Regions from separate parts of the Neorhizobium sp. DAR64862/K0K3 genome, predicted to be linked through region 2. Evidence: predicted binding sites of a transcription regulator. Region 2 holds the regulator's gene; the other holds the start of a gene.
The links. Region 2 encodes PhoB, which activates phosphate uptake and scavenging genes when phosphate is short. Its sites were predicted from a motif close to TGTCATNNANCTGTCAT; they were not measured.

Region 1: ACQY1L_RS04345 (ceramide glucosyltransferase) is a predicted target of PhoB. The motif match lies at 4,515-4,531, and genes of this name have one in related genera.

What each region holds. Positions count from the first base shown of each region.
Region 1 covers NZ_CP191449.1:861,647-868,899, forward strand. The annotation lists gene ACQY1L_RS04330 (TonB-dependent hemoglobin/transferrin/lactoferrin family receptor) at 1-756, opposite strand, end outside; gene ACQY1L_RS04335 (DUF2235 domain-containing protein) at 985-2,580, opposite strand; gene ACQY1L_RS04340 (formate--tetrahydrofolate ligase) at 2,767-4,446, shown strand; gene ACQY1L_RS04345 (ceramide glucosyltransferase) at 4,613-5,761, shown strand; gene ACQY1L_RS04350 (extensin family protein) at 5,778-7,019, opposite strand.
Region 2 covers NZ_CP191449.1:2,659,712-2,666,964, forward strand. The annotation lists gene ACQY1L_RS12855 (DMT family transporter) at 1-777, shown strand, start outside; gene phoB (phosphate regulon transcriptional regulator PhoB) at 759-1,442, opposite strand; gene phoU (phosphate signaling complex protein PhoU) at 1,568-2,281, opposite strand; gene pstB (phosphate ABC transporter ATP-binding protein PstB) at 2,333-3,148, opposite strand; gene pstA (phosphate ABC transporter permease PstA) at 3,164-4,480, opposite strand; gene pstC (phosphate ABC transporter permease subunit PstC) at 4,477-5,961, opposite strand; gene ACQY1L_RS12885 (substrate-binding domain-containing protein) at 6,149-7,183, opposite strand.

The DNA.
Region 1 (7,253 bases), 1.7 Mb from region 2:
GCCGTAACCACCTATTTCGCCCTCGTTATCGGTCTCGTTGCCGCGCTTGTAGCCGCCCTGGAGCATGAACCAGCTGTCATTGTGTCGTGCGGCGATGGCGGCATTGTTGCCGAGGCTGCGGTCGGCGCTGTCATAGGTGCTCTTGGTCAGAGCGCCGAAATTACGGCCGTCCTCGATCAGGTCTTCCGGATTGATCGTGTAGAGCTGGACCGCGCCGCCGAGGGCGCCGGATCCGACGCGGCTCGAATCGGCACCCTTGGTGATGTCGATCGTCGAAAGCGTGTCGAAATCGAAGGCGTTGTTGCCACCACGGGCGCTATCGCGCGGGTCGGTCAGCCAGGGCTGGCGGATCCCGTCGATCGTCGTCAGGACGCGCTCGTTTTGCAGACCGCGAATGTTGATGCTCTGGCTCTGCCGGTTGAAGGTGACGCCGGCATCGACGCGACGGGAGAAATCCTTGAAATCGGTGACCATCCGGTCCTGGATGACCTGACGATCTGTCGTTTCGGTCAGCGGCGAATTGGACTTGCCGACGTAAGTCCCGTCGCGCAACACGATCGGCTTCAGGGCGGTCGTATCCTGTCCATCGGCAACCTGGGTCGCGGCGGTCGTTCCAGCGGCGGTCGTTCCAGCGGCGGTCGTTCCAGCGGCGGTCTGGGCAGTCTCTTGCGCCCATGCCGGCGGCGCGGCCGTGATCAGCAGAAGTGCGGCAGTTCCGGCGTAGAGATGGCGATGCCGCGACGAACGGGTAGGCATGGTGGTTCCCCTCAAAAAGACATGCAGAGACATCGGGCGCGGCGATAGCCTGCGTCCGGGTAACGTTCGGATTGTTTGATTTCCGCCGAAGCAGAAGCCCCGCAAAAAGCCTTAGAAATCTAAACTAAATGAGTCAAGTTTGAATCTGAGTGAAATACTCATGTTTTTGCGCAGCGTGTCGTGAGAGCACGCCGTGACGAGTGTTGGTCGTCGTCACGGCGTGGTTGGTCAGTGGCTCGGTGGTGGGTTTGCGGAAGACGGGGAAGGCGCGACTGTCAGCCTGACGCTGCCGCGGTTGTTGCCGTAGGCGCCCCAGGCATCGTTGGCGAAGCAGTAAAGATAGCCGTCGCCCTTCGGTGTGAATTTCGCCTTGCTGCGGATGAGAAACACCTCGTGGGGCAGTTTGAGAATGCCGTTCTTGGGCGTCTGCTGCTGAGCGGGCGGCGGCACGTCGTTGGCGATCACGCCGATCAGGCTGAACCAGGGAAGCTCCTCCTCGCGACGGGTCCACCAGAAATCCACCTGCTGGTTTCCGGTCGACCATTTCCACGCCTTTTCGAGCTGGCCAAGGCCGCTCGAGGCAATATGGGCAATCTCACCGGCCTGGAAGTTTCCTCCATCTTTCGGGCCATCGGCATTGCACAGGACCGTGCCATCCGTCCACTCGCCTTTCGCGACGAACGAGTAGGTGATGCCCTTTTGCAGAAAGATGCCGGTGTCGTTCCAGTGGTCGCGTGCGAAGACGTCGACCTCTGCGGGCAGGTCTGCGTTGGCGTGCCGGTAGCGCCCCTGCGACAAGGGCGGGGTGCGGTGCCGCTCGGAGGCGGAGCTGTGCAAATCTTCTGAAGGCGTTGCGGTCACGTGCGGTACGGCGCGCGGTCTCGTTTTCAGCTTGGCGAAGATGCCACTGGCGGAATCATGCAGCACGCCGCGCGGATCCGGCCTCAGCTGGTTTTCAGCCCCTTCGCGGAATACGAGACCGCAGCTTTTTGCCTCGTTCATCATCCACAGGAGAGCGCCGTCCGAAAGGCCTGTTGCGGCATAGCCACCGCCGACATCACCATGCACGCCCGGGAACCAGACCTGTTTCAGCGTTCCGGTCCAGCCATCCGGCTTGACCCAGAGCGTCGGCATGAAACTTTGGCGGAACTCGTCGAGCGCCACCGCATGGCGGGCGTTGAGGACGGCGGAACCGAGTGTCGTATCGTGAAACTCATGGTTCTCCGGATTGTCGAGAAGGTTGAGAAACCCCATGTCATCGGGAATGCCGAGCGCGCCAACCGTATCCCAGACGCCGATGAACTGGATGAGCGTTGAGGCATTGCGGGTGCCGCCTGGGGCGACGTTGTGGAAGTGGATCTTGCCGGACTGTTTGCGCTTGGTGCCGGCTTCGCTCTTGGCGCGGTACTCCGTGAAGATCGCCTCGATCGCCTTCCAGGTTCCCTCTTCGTCGAGCTTAGAGGCTTTGATATCCAGAAGGCCGCATTTGGAGATCATGCCGCCGAGGCTGCGGACCGTGTAGGCGCCACGGCTGAAGCCGAACAGATAGATTTGATCTCCGGATTTGTAGGTGCTGGCAAGCCATTTGTAAGCGCCCTTGATGTTGTCAGCGAGACCCTTGCCGGTACCGCCTTCCACCGCACGTCGCCACCAGGTTCCGTCTGTGCCGACACCGGGGTGATAGTAGGCATCCTGTTTGATGCCAGCGGCATCCTTGTCGGCGACTGCATTGTAAATCTTGCGAACATTGGTCGGGCTAGGCTGGCCGCCATCCATATCGTCGGGCGTGTTCCAGGTGCCGTCGCAGCAGAGAATAAGGTTCATTGGTCGTTCCCCCTCGATCCCCCATGGATCAGAGATATATAAGATTGTATCGAATTAAATTGCAACTTTGGTGTGTGGATGAGCGCGTTGTAGTGTGCATAATCAGGGCGCTGTTCCCGTTCCGGGCTTGTCGTGGGGAAGCGGCTGTGGCCATGGTTCACGCAAACCAACAAGCGAGAGACAAGCATGGCCCCCGTTCCATCCGACATCGAGATCGCCCGCGCGGCAAAAAAGAAACCGATCGCGGACATTGGCGCGGCGCTTGGCATCTCTCCCGAGGCGTTGGTGCCCTACGGCCATGACAAGGCGAAGATCGGGGCCGATTTCATCGGCTCGCTGCAAGGTCGCCCCGATGGCAAGCTGATCCTCGTGACGGCGATCAATCCGACGCCTGCCGGCGAGGGCAAGACGACGACCACGGTAGGCCTCGGCGACGGGTTGAACCGGATCGGCAAGAAGGCCGTGATCTGCGTGCGCGAGCCGTCGCTTGGGCCCTGCTTCGGCGTCAAGGGCGGGGCTGCCGGCGGCGGTTATGCGCAGGTCGTGCCGATGGAAGACATCAACCTGCATTTCACCGGCGACTTCCACGCCATTACGTCTGCGCACAATCTCCTGTCGGCGATGATCGACAACCATGTCTATTGGGGCAATGCGCTCGACATCGACACGCGCCGCATCACCTGGCGGCGGGTGATGGACATGAACGACCGGGCGCTGCGCCAGACCGTGACCTCGCTCGGCGGCGTCTCGAACGGGTTTGCCCGGGAAAGCGGCTTCGACATTACCGTCGCATCCGAAGTGATGGCGATCCTGTGTCTGGCGCAGGATCTGGCCGACCTCGAAAAGCGGCTCGGCGATATCGTCATCGGCTACCGGTTCGACCGCTCGCCGGTCTATGCCCGCGACATCAAGGCCGACAAGGCGATGGCGGTGCTTCTGAAGGACGCGATGCAGCCGAACCTGGTGCAGACGCTGGAAAACAATCCGGCGCTGGTGCATGGCGGGCCGTTCGCCAACATCGCCCATGGCTGCAACTCCGTGATCGCGACGAAGACGGCGCTGAAGCTTGGCGACTATGTGGTGACCGAAGCGGGTTTCGGAGCGGATCTGGGTGCCGAAAAGTTCTTCGACATCAAGTGCCGCAAGGCAGGGCTGAAGCCCGACGCAGCCGTGATCGTTGCGACCATCCGGGCGCTGAAGATGAATGGCGGCGTGAAGAAGGACGATCTCGGGACAGAGAATGTCGAGGCGCTGACGCGCGGCTGTTCGAACCTGGGACGCCACATCGCAAATGTGCGCAAGTTCGGCGTGCCGGTCGTGGTCGCGATCAATCACTTCATCTCGGATACCGATGCGGAAGTGGCGGCGATCAAGGACTACGTCTCGCATCACGGCGCCGAGGCGATCCTCTGCCGTCACTGGGCGGAAGGTTCCGCCGGCATCGAGGAACTGTCCTACAAGGTGGTGGAACTGGCGACAAGCGGTGCCGCCAACTTCAAGCCGATCTATCCTGACGACATGCCGCTGATGGAAAAGATCGAGGCGGTCGCCACCAAGATCTATCATGCCGGCGAGGTGACGGCGGAAAAGCCGGTGCGCGATCAGCTGAAGGCCTGGGAAAGTGCTGGTTACGGCCATCTGCCGGTCTGCATCGCCAAGACGCAGTATTCGTTCTCCACCGACCCCAACCTGCGCGGTGCTCCGGAAGGGCATGTGGTGCATGTGCGCGAAGTGCGACTGTCGGCCGGCGCCGGCTTTATCGTGGCAATCACCGGCGAGATCATGACCATGCCGGGTCTTCCGAGCGCGCCTTCGGCCGAGCGGATCCATCTCAACGCGGATGGGCTGATCGAGGGGCTGTTCTAAGCAGGGAGGCTGCTCAGCGGGTTTTCTCCGGATCGTCCTGGCCTCTCGCCTTCGCGGGTGAGGGGCAACGTCATGCGTCTGTCACACCGAAATGGTCTGCTTGCCCTTACTCTTCAGGCACTGGCGGTGACCCGACGATTCGGGGCCGGCCATCGGGAACATCAGGATGGATCTTGTTCTTGCGACACTCGCCATGGCCCTTCTGGCGATCAATCTCTTCAGCATCGCGGTTGCCGGCCTGCGGCTTTCGCATCGGGACAAAGCGAGTGACAAGCCGGCGGTGATCAAGCCGGACGGTGTATCGATCGTCATTCCGGCGCGCGGCATCGAGGCCTATTCCAGCCTGACGCTCGCGCATGCATTCAAGCTCGAGTGGCCGGATTACGAGCTGATCTTCTGCGTGCAGGACGAGGGTGATCCGATCATCACCGAGATCCGCTCGGCGATTGCCGCGCATCCGGCGGTGCCGGCGCGGCTGCTGATCGGCGATGACCGGATCAGCGCCAATCCCAAGCTCAACAACTGCGCCAAGGGCTGGCATGCGGCACGACACGAGTGGGTGGTGCTTGCCGATTCCAACGTGTTGATGCCCAAGGACTATATTCAGAACCTCGTCTCCGGTTGGCGGGCCGATACCGGGCTCGTATGCTCGACGCCGATCGGATCGCGTCCGGACGGGTTCTGGGCGGAAGTGGAATGCGCTTTCCTGAATACGCTGCAGGCGCGCTGGCAATATGTGGGCGAGGCGCTGGGGCTCGGCTTTGCGCAGGGCAAGAGCATGCTGTGGCACAAGCCGTTTCTGGATGCTGCCGGCGGCATCCAGGCGCTGGCGGCCGAGATTGCCGAGGACGCGGCGTCGACCAAGCTCGTCAACCGGCATGGCAAGAAAGTGCATCTGGTCTCGGCACCGTTCGAGCAGCCGCTCGGGCGTCGCGGGCTGGAGGAAATCTGGTCACGCCAGACGCGTTGGGCCCGGCTGCGGCGGGTGACGTTTCCCCTGTTCTTCACGCCGGAGATCCTGCTCGGAGCGCTGCCGCCTCTGACGCTTGGACTGATCGCTGCCGTCCTGCTGGATCTCAATTCGGCAGCGGTTGCTGCAACCGTGTTTGCGGCAACCTACCTGCCGGAACTGGCCCTTGCGCGGGCCAAGGGCTGGAGACTGTCGATCCTGTCGCTGCCAGCGATGATGGTGCGCGACGCCATGCTGCCGGCGATCTGGATCAGAAGCTGGCTTTCCGGATCGTTCGAATGGCGCGGCAATGCCATGACGATCGGCACGCAGGAAAGCCGGCTGACCGGCTCCTCGCCGGCCTGACCCTGGCCCTCAACGGCTACTCGCAGATGCGGTAGCCGCCATCCCTGTCGATGATGTCGAGATGAAGGTGATCCTCGTGCGCAGCATCGCTGCCGGGTGCGAGGACCGTGGTGAAATGCAGGCATGCGCCGGCGGTGGCGGTCATCTGGAAGGCACCTTCCAGCGTGTGATCGTCCTCGCGCCGCTTCATCACGACCTTCTCGCCGTTGTCGAGCTTGAAGGCTGCGACATCGAAGGCGTTGCCGCGACCGTGCTCGGAGATCTTGCCGGTCGAGGCGCTGTTTCTCAGGCGGCACTGGTAGGTGGAGCCGGGAACGAGGCCGGTGATCTTGCGGCCCGGCATGGCGATGTTGAGCGCGGGCTGGACCGTATCCTTCAGCCAGTGGGCCATGGTCAGTGCCGTCTTGCAGCGCATGGTGGCGCCGCCGAGATCGACGCCGGGCAGGACCTGCGCCACCTCGATCGGCTGCTTTATGCCGCAGCCATTGCCGTCGTCGATCGGTTTGACGGATTCGAACTTGGCGCCGATGGCACCGAGGTCTGCAAGGCAGGCCTTGAGTTCTGCGGCGTCTTCCTCGACGAGAGGCGGAGGAGGCGGGGTCTCGGCCTGTTCCTGCTTTTCGTCCGCAGGCTTGTCGGCCGGAGTTTTGTCATCAGCAGCCTTGTCCTGCGGTGCCTTGTCATCGGGCTTGGCGGCGTCCGGTTTGGCAGAATCAGCTTTGCCGTCGTCGCTCGATGCGGCGGGCTTCTGTTCTGCGGGTTCTTCCGGCTTGGGAGTGGGGGTCGGGATGGTTTCTTCAGGAGCTTTACCGGTCTGTTCCGGGCTCTGGGTCTGTTCGGGGGCCGGGACAGGTGGCTCTGCGGGGCGCTCTGCCGGCTTCTCCGCAGGGGTTTCGGGCGGGTTCTCGGGCTTTGCTTCGACGGGCTTTGCGGCGACCTCAGGTGTAGCAGCGGCTGCGGCCGTTGCCGCCGTTGCCTCGGGCACGGGTTCACCACCCGGCTTTGCCATGGGAAGCGGAACGATGGCGAGGGCGGGGGCGGCGGGGATCGCGGCTCGGCTCTGGTTCTGGGCACCCTGTGCGGGGCGGGTCGACTGGTTTTTGCCGGACGAGGATTTGCGCGTCGACTGTTTGCGGGTGCGTCCGGCATCGCGCATGAACTGGTCGATGATGTTGATTTCGACAACGTTCGGCGTCGAGCCTTGCGGTGCTGGGCGGGCGGGCAGAGGCGCTGCACCCAGTGTCAGCGGTGCGCTCATTGCCAGCGAAGTGCTTAAAGCGAGAAGGCATAGAGTATGCTTCATCCTTCGGTCGTCCTTTCCCATGTTTCGGAGACGCAACGCGGATGACCCTGTTTTGGTCGCATTGTGGCCAAATAAATCCACTTGCGCGTTTGCCGGAGCCGCGCTAACAATTCGCTCCATGATGATTTCGATGAGCAACAACGGTAACTGGTGGTGGGCACGCTGACGCGGCCTTGACCAGTCATGTCC
Region 2 (7,253 bases):
CTGGTCGCCGGTCTCATTCTCGCTGCGGCACTTCGCCTTCGCGGATTGAAGCTGCCGACCGACCGGCAGACCTGGACGCTCTTCACGGTTCAGGCCGGCCTCAACAGCGCTGTCCCCTTCACCCTGATTGCCTGGGCCGAACAGACGACCGATGCGGGCCTTGCCACCATTTTGAGTTCCACGACGCCGATCTTCGCGTTTCTGCTGACGGCGCTGATCACGCGCCATGAAAGCGTCTCTGCGGCCAAGCTGTTTGGAGTTGCCGCAGGCATTGTCGGCATATGCCTGATCGTCGGCATGGAGGCGCTTGCCGGGTCGGGCGAGAACCTCTGGGCTCAACTCGCCATCGTGGCGGCGACGATCTGCTATGCGGCGGCTGCCATCTTCGGCAAGAATTTTAAGGGATTGGACCCGATGATGCCCGCCGCGGGATCGCTGATCGCAGGGGCGGCCATCCTCATTCCCGTGAGCCTCGTGGTCGACCGGCCCTGGACGCTGACGCCCAGCACCGATTCGATGCTCGCCCTGTTGGCGCTCGCGGTATTTTCGACGGCGCTCGCCTTCGTCATCTATTTCCGGCTGGTGCGGACGCTGGGCTCCGTCGGCACGACGGCGCAGGCCTATCTGCGGGTGCCGATCGGCGTTGGCATCGGCGTCGTGTTTCTCGGCGAAACGCTTGCCTCGACAGCCTGGCTCGGTCTCGCCTGCGTCGTGACCGGTGTCATTGCCATGACGCTGCCGGCTAGGAGACGCGGTGCTCAGGCTTCCATCGAGTAGCCGGCACCGCGGACCGTGCGGATGACGTCCTGCATGTTGGAGAAGTTGAGTGCCTTCCGCAGGCGCCCCACATGCACGTCGACGGTGCGTTCGTCGACATAGATGTCATGGCCCCAGACGCCGTCGAGCAACTGCGAGCGCGAAAAGACGCGGCTGGGCGACGCCATCAGGAATTCTAGAAGTCTAAACTCTGTCGGCCCGAGGCGAACTTCGCGGCTCTTGCGGTGAACGCGGTGGGTTTCGCGGTCGAGTTCGATGTCGCCGCATTTGAGGACGCTCGACAGCACTTCGGGTCGGGCACGACGCAGCATCGCCTTGACGCGGGCCATCAGCTCCGGTGTCGAAAACGGCTTGACCACATAGTCGTCGGCGCCCGTGGCAAGCCCACGAACGCGCTCGCTTTCTTCGCCGCGCGCCGTCAGCATGATGATCGGCAGGCGTTCCGTCTCCGGCCGCATGCGCAGGCGACGGCACAGTTCGATGCCTGAAACGCCCGGCAGCATCCAGTCGAGAATGAGAAGATCCGGAACGCGCTCCTGAAGCCTGATTTCCGCTTCGTCACCGCGAAGCACGGTATCGACCTCGTAACCCTCGGCCTCCAGGTTATACCGAAGGAGGACGCTGAGGGCCTCTTCGTCTTCCACGACTGCGATCTTCGGCTGCATTCCGACTTGCTCCGTCACTCGTCCCGAACTGCACTTAGATCCGCCAGATCCGCTCGCGCTGCTTCAGGTCATTGGTTTTGGCAGTTATCGTCCCGAAACCGGCAGGCGATTTCGGGAGAGCTGCATCATGTCCCGGCGGAGCCGAGCATGTTGGACGTATCGTCCTTCGGACGTTCGCCCTCCGGCTGTGCGCCGGTTGCGATGTAGTAGATGGTCTCGGCGATATTGGTCGCGTGGTCGCCGATGCGCTCGATGTTCTTGGCGCAGAACAGGAGATGGGTGCAGGTGGTGATGTTGCGCGGATCCTCCATCATGTAGGTGAGGAGTTCGCGGAACAGCGAGGTGTACATCGCGTCAATCTCTTCATCGCGCTGGCGGATGATTTCGGCTTTTTCCGCGGAGCGGTTGGCGAAGACATCAAGAACGTCCTTGAGCTGCACCAGCGCCAGTTCGGAAAGATGCTCCAGACCACGGGCGAGCTTGCGCGGGACGCCTGTTCCCTGCACGGCGAGCACGCGCTTGGCGGTGTTCTTACCAAGGTCGCCGACGCGTTCCAGGTCAGCTGCAATGCGCAGCGTGCCGATGATCTCGCGAAGATCGGCTGCCATCGGCTGGCGCTTGGCGATGGTGACGATCGCCTTGTCCTGGATATCGCGCTCGGCGTGGTCGAGAATGACGTCGTCCGAGATGACCTTCTGGGCCAGCGCCGAGTCGGAGTTGACGAGCGCACGCACGGCATCACCGCACATCTGCTCCGCCAGGCCGCCCATTTCGGAGATCCGGCGGTTCAGGTATTTCAGTTCCTCGTCATAGGCCGAGAGAATATGGGTCGAAACCATGTGTCTGATCCTTGATGTCTGCAGTTGCGGCTGACGGGCTCTGCGCCCGCATCAGCCGAAGCGGCCCATGATGTAATCCTGGGTGCGCTGGTCATCCGGATTGGTGAACATCTTGTCGGTATCGTTTTCCTCGACCAGATGGCCGAGATGGAACATTGCCGTGCGCTGTGAAACGCGGGCTGCCTGCTGCATCGAGTGGGTGACGATCACGATCGTGTAGTTGGCGCGCAGTTCGTGGATCAGTTCCTCGACCTTGGCCGTGGCGATGGGGTCGAGTGCCGAGCACGGCTCGTCCATCAGAATGACTTCAGGCGAAACGGCGATCGCACGGGCGATGCAAAGGCGCTGCTGCTGACCGCCGGAAAGGCCGGTACCGCCTTCATGCAGGCGATCCTTGACTTCTGCCCAGAGGCCGGCGCGCTGCAGGCTTGCCTCGACAATCGCGTCCATTTCCGTCTTGCCGCGGGCAAGGCCGTGGATGCGGGGACCGTAGGCAATGTTCTCGTAGATCGACTTCGGGAACGGGTTCGGCTTCTGAAACACCATGCCGACCCGGGCGCGCAGCTCCACGACGTCGATTTCCTTGTCGTAGATATCGTCGCCGTCGAGCGTGATCTTGCCGGTGACGCGGCAACCCTCGATCGTGTCGTTCATGCGGTTCATCGTGCGCAGGAAGGTGGACTTGCCGCAGCCAGACGGACCGATCAAAGCAGTGACGGTATTTTGGCGGACATTCAGGTTCACGTCATAAAGAGCGCGCTTGTCACCGTAATAAACGGAGACATCCTTGCCGATCATCTTATATGCAACGTCGTTCATTTTCTTGTCCAGCGCCTTCTCAACTGCAGCTTCTGACATCATGTTCATTGCTTCCCCCTTCCTCTACCAACGCCGTTCGAAGCGGCGTCGCAAGAGAATTGCGCCAACATTCATCAAGATCAGGAACAGGAGCAGGATCATGATCGCTCCCGAGGTTCGTTCAACGAAGGCGCGTTCCGCCTCGTTAGCCCACATGTAGATCTGTACCGGCAGCGCTGTCGACGGATCCATCGGCGTGGTCGGATAGTTCGCCACGAAGGCGACCATGCCGATCAAGAGGAGCGGCGCGGTTTCGCCAAGGGCGTGCGCGAGGCCGATGATCGTACCGGTCAGGATACCGGGCATGGCAAGCGGCAGGACATGGTGGAAGATGGTCTGCATCTTCGAGGCACCGAGCCCGAGCGCTGCAGCACGGATCGACGGTGGCACTGCTTTCAGTGCCGCGCGGGTGGCGATGATAATGGTCGGAAGCGTCATCAGCGTCAGCACCAGGCCGCCGACCAGCGAGGCCGAGCGCGGCAGGCCCATGAAGTTGATGAAGACCGCGAGACCCAACAGACCGTAGACGATCGACGGGACCGCTGCGAGATTGTTGATGTTGACCTCGATCAGGTCGGTGAACCGGTTCTTCGGGGCAAACTCTTCAAGATAGATCGAGGCTGCGACGCCGATCGGCAGCGACAGGACGAGCACGATCAGCATCATGTAGAAGGAGCCGATCAGAGCGACGCCGACGCCGGCTGCTTCCGGACGGCTGGACGCGCCGTTGAAGAAAATGCCGGTGTTGAATTCCTTGGCGAGCGCACCGCTGTCGGTCAGCTGCTTCATCCATCCGACCTGCTGGTCGGACACCTTGCGGCTGGTTTCCGCCACGTCGAGATTGATCTGGCCTTTCACGGCGCTGTCGATATCGCCGGCCGCCAGAAGCGAAACCGTCTGAGTCGTGCCGATGATCTCAGGATCGGAAACGACCATATCGCGCAGCTGGCCACGAACGCCGTCCGAAATCATCTGGTTGACGGCACGCAGGCCCTGGCGATCGGTTTCGGCGACGCCCAGAACCTTCGCCAGCGCATTGCGGGCGACGATCGGGTAGTTGGCCGTCATCAGCTTGGCCGGATCCGTAGCCCGCACATTATCCTTGTCGATGATCTGCTGCGAGAACTCGACAGGGATCGTGATCATCGTCTGCTGAAAGGCGGTATAGCCCTTCGAGACGACCGACCACAGAAGGAGCATCAGGAACAGGATGCCGAACGAGAGAGCAGCGATGCCATAGGCACGGAAGCGGCGCTCGGCGGCGTAGCGGCGTTTGATACCGATATCGCGACGGGCAGGCTTGGCCAAGACGCCGGCGGTGGAGGAAACCACGTCGGTCATTCGTACTGCTCCCGGTATTTGCGCACGATGTAGAGCGCGTAGATGTTGAGGCAAAGCGTGATCGCAAAGAGCGTGATGCCGAGTGCGAAGGCGACAAGCGTCTGCGGCGAGGTGAATTCAAGGTCGCCCGTCAGCTGGCTGACGATCTTGACGGTCACCGTCGTCATCGGCTCGAACGGGTTGAGCTGCATGCGGGCGGCGACGCCGGCGGCGAGCACTACGATCATGGTTTCGCCGATGGCGCGCGAGGCGGTCATCAGAAGTGCGCCGACGATGCCCGGCAGTGCTGCCGGCAGGACGACCTTCTTGATGGTTTCGGACTGGGTGGCGCCGAGACCGAGCGAGCCGTCACGAAGCGTTCCCGGCACGGCGGTTATGATGTCGTCCGACAGCGACGAGACGTAAGGGATCAGCATGATGCCCATGACGAAGCCGGCGGTGAGAACGCTCTGTGCCTGGATGAAGTTGGCGTAATCGCCGGTGACAAGGCCGTTCAGCTGCGAAGACAGGTCGCGCAGGAACGGGCCGACCGTCGTCAGGGCAAAGAAGCCGTAGACGATGGTGGGAATGCCGGCGAGAACTTCGAGCAGAGGCTTTGCCACGGAGCGGACACCGCGGGAGGCGTATTCCGACATGTAGATCGCGGAAAACAGACCGCTCGGGACGGCGACGAGCATGGCGACGAAGCCGATATAGAGTGTGCCGAGAAGCAGCGGGATAAGGCCGAACTGACCAGCCGAATCCGTGGCGCCGGCGGCCGCAAAGCGCGGATCCCACACGGTGCCGAAGAAGAACTCCCACGGCGGGATGCTGGTGAAGAAGTGCGTCGCTTCCGTCAGCATCGAGGCAACGATGCCGACCGTGGTCAGGATCGCGATCGAGGATGCGACGACGAGGCTTGCGAGGATCACCTTCTCGACACGGTTGCGAGCCCGAAACCGCGGCGCGATGCGCGTGTAGGAAAAGCCGGCGCCGATCAGGGCTGCCAGAAGGACTACCGCGGTCATAACCCAGTTGCTGATCTTGGTCATGACGTTGAGATCGCCAGCGGACTCGACCATGTATGGTTCGGGGTCGCCGGCAAGCGGGACGCCCTTAGCGCCAAGCGCTGCGCGCAGTTCGACGGGATTTCCGCCGATGCGCTCGATCTCGTCCAGGCTCAATACGTTCATGCCGCGCGCGAGCGAGCTTACCATGCCGAAGGAGAGACCCTGTTCGGCCGGCGAACGCGCCTTTACGTCTTCAGGAAAGCCATCGAGGACAGTGGAGTTGATATAGAGGGGGCTGACGACCAGCCACGCGGCCAGGATGAGAACCGACGGCAGAACGGCGCAGAGTGCGACGAAGGTGCCGTAGTAGCCCGGACGTGAATGAAGCTTTGAGGAACGGCCGCCGGCGATTGCCAGGGCGTGCCTGGTTCCGACAACGTAACAAGCGATCGCAATTATCGCCAGAATCAATAAAATCAATGGTGTGCTCATTAAAATCCCCCGGCCTACCGCCATCGACGGCACCCATTACCGCACAAATCCCACCATCGGAATCAATATGTTTCGCCATCCAAAACGCAGCGACTGACGCCAAGCTTTGCTTCTGTCGCACGACGGACAAGTCGCCGCCTGGCACGAAAGAAGACCGGCGCCGCAAGAAGCGGCGCCGGAATTTTGATTACATGGTCTTGCCGGCTTCGAAGTCCTTGCGGACCTGTTCGCGCTGATCGTCCGGAGCAGCAACCAGGCCGTATTCGGCGAGCGGGCTGTCAGGGCCGATCATTTCGTCGGAGATGAAGAACTCAACATATTCCTTGAGGCCTGGGATAACGCCGAGGTGAGCCTTCTTGACGTAGAAGAACAGAGGGCGCGACACCGGGTACTTGCCCGAAGCAATGGTTTCGGTGGAAGCAACGACATCCGAAACGGTCGCGACCTTCAGCTTGTCCATGTTGTTTTCATAGAAGGCTAGGCCGAAAACGCCGAGGCCGGTCTTGTTGGCCGAGATGCGGGCCAGCGTTTCGGTGTAATCGCCGTCGATGTCGACAGCTGCGCCGTCCTTGCGAACTGCAACGCACTTGGCAGCAGCCTGCTTGGCATCGGTGATGGCAGCCTTGATGACGTCAGTCGCGCCGGCTTCCTTGCAGCCTTCAGCCATGATCTTCTCTTCGAAGACTTCGCGGGTGCCGTGCTTGGAGCCTGGGATGTAAGCTGCGATCGGGCCCTTCGGCAGGGTCGCATTGACTTCCGACCAGTTCTTGTAAGGGTTGGCAACGAGCTTGCCGTCAACGACGACTTCAGCAGCCAATGCCTTGTAGAGATCCTTCGGGGTGATCTTCATGTCGCCGTTCGACGAGTCGGCAGCGAATACGATGCCGTCGTAACCGATGCGGATTTCCTGAACGTCCGTGACGCCGGCAGCCTTGCAGGCTTCGGCTTCGCTCTTGTTGATCTTGCGCGAAGCATTGGCAACGTCGATCGTGCCTTCGCCGACGCCGGAGCAGAATGCCTTCAGACCGCCGCCCGTGCCGCCGGACTCAACAACCGGTGCCTTGAAGTTCGGGTTGGTCTCGGCAAAGGTCTCGGCAACGATCTTCGCATAGGGAAGAACGGTGGAGGAGCCGGCAACCTGAACCTGGTCGCGTGCGGATGCAACGCCGGCAAAGGCAACAGAGGCCACGAGGGCTGCTGCGGAAAGTTTGAACATGTTCATCGAAGTTCTCCCGGTATGGGTTTCCAGAAATCTTGTCATGCCGGCCTCTTAGACATTTGCCGGCTCTCGG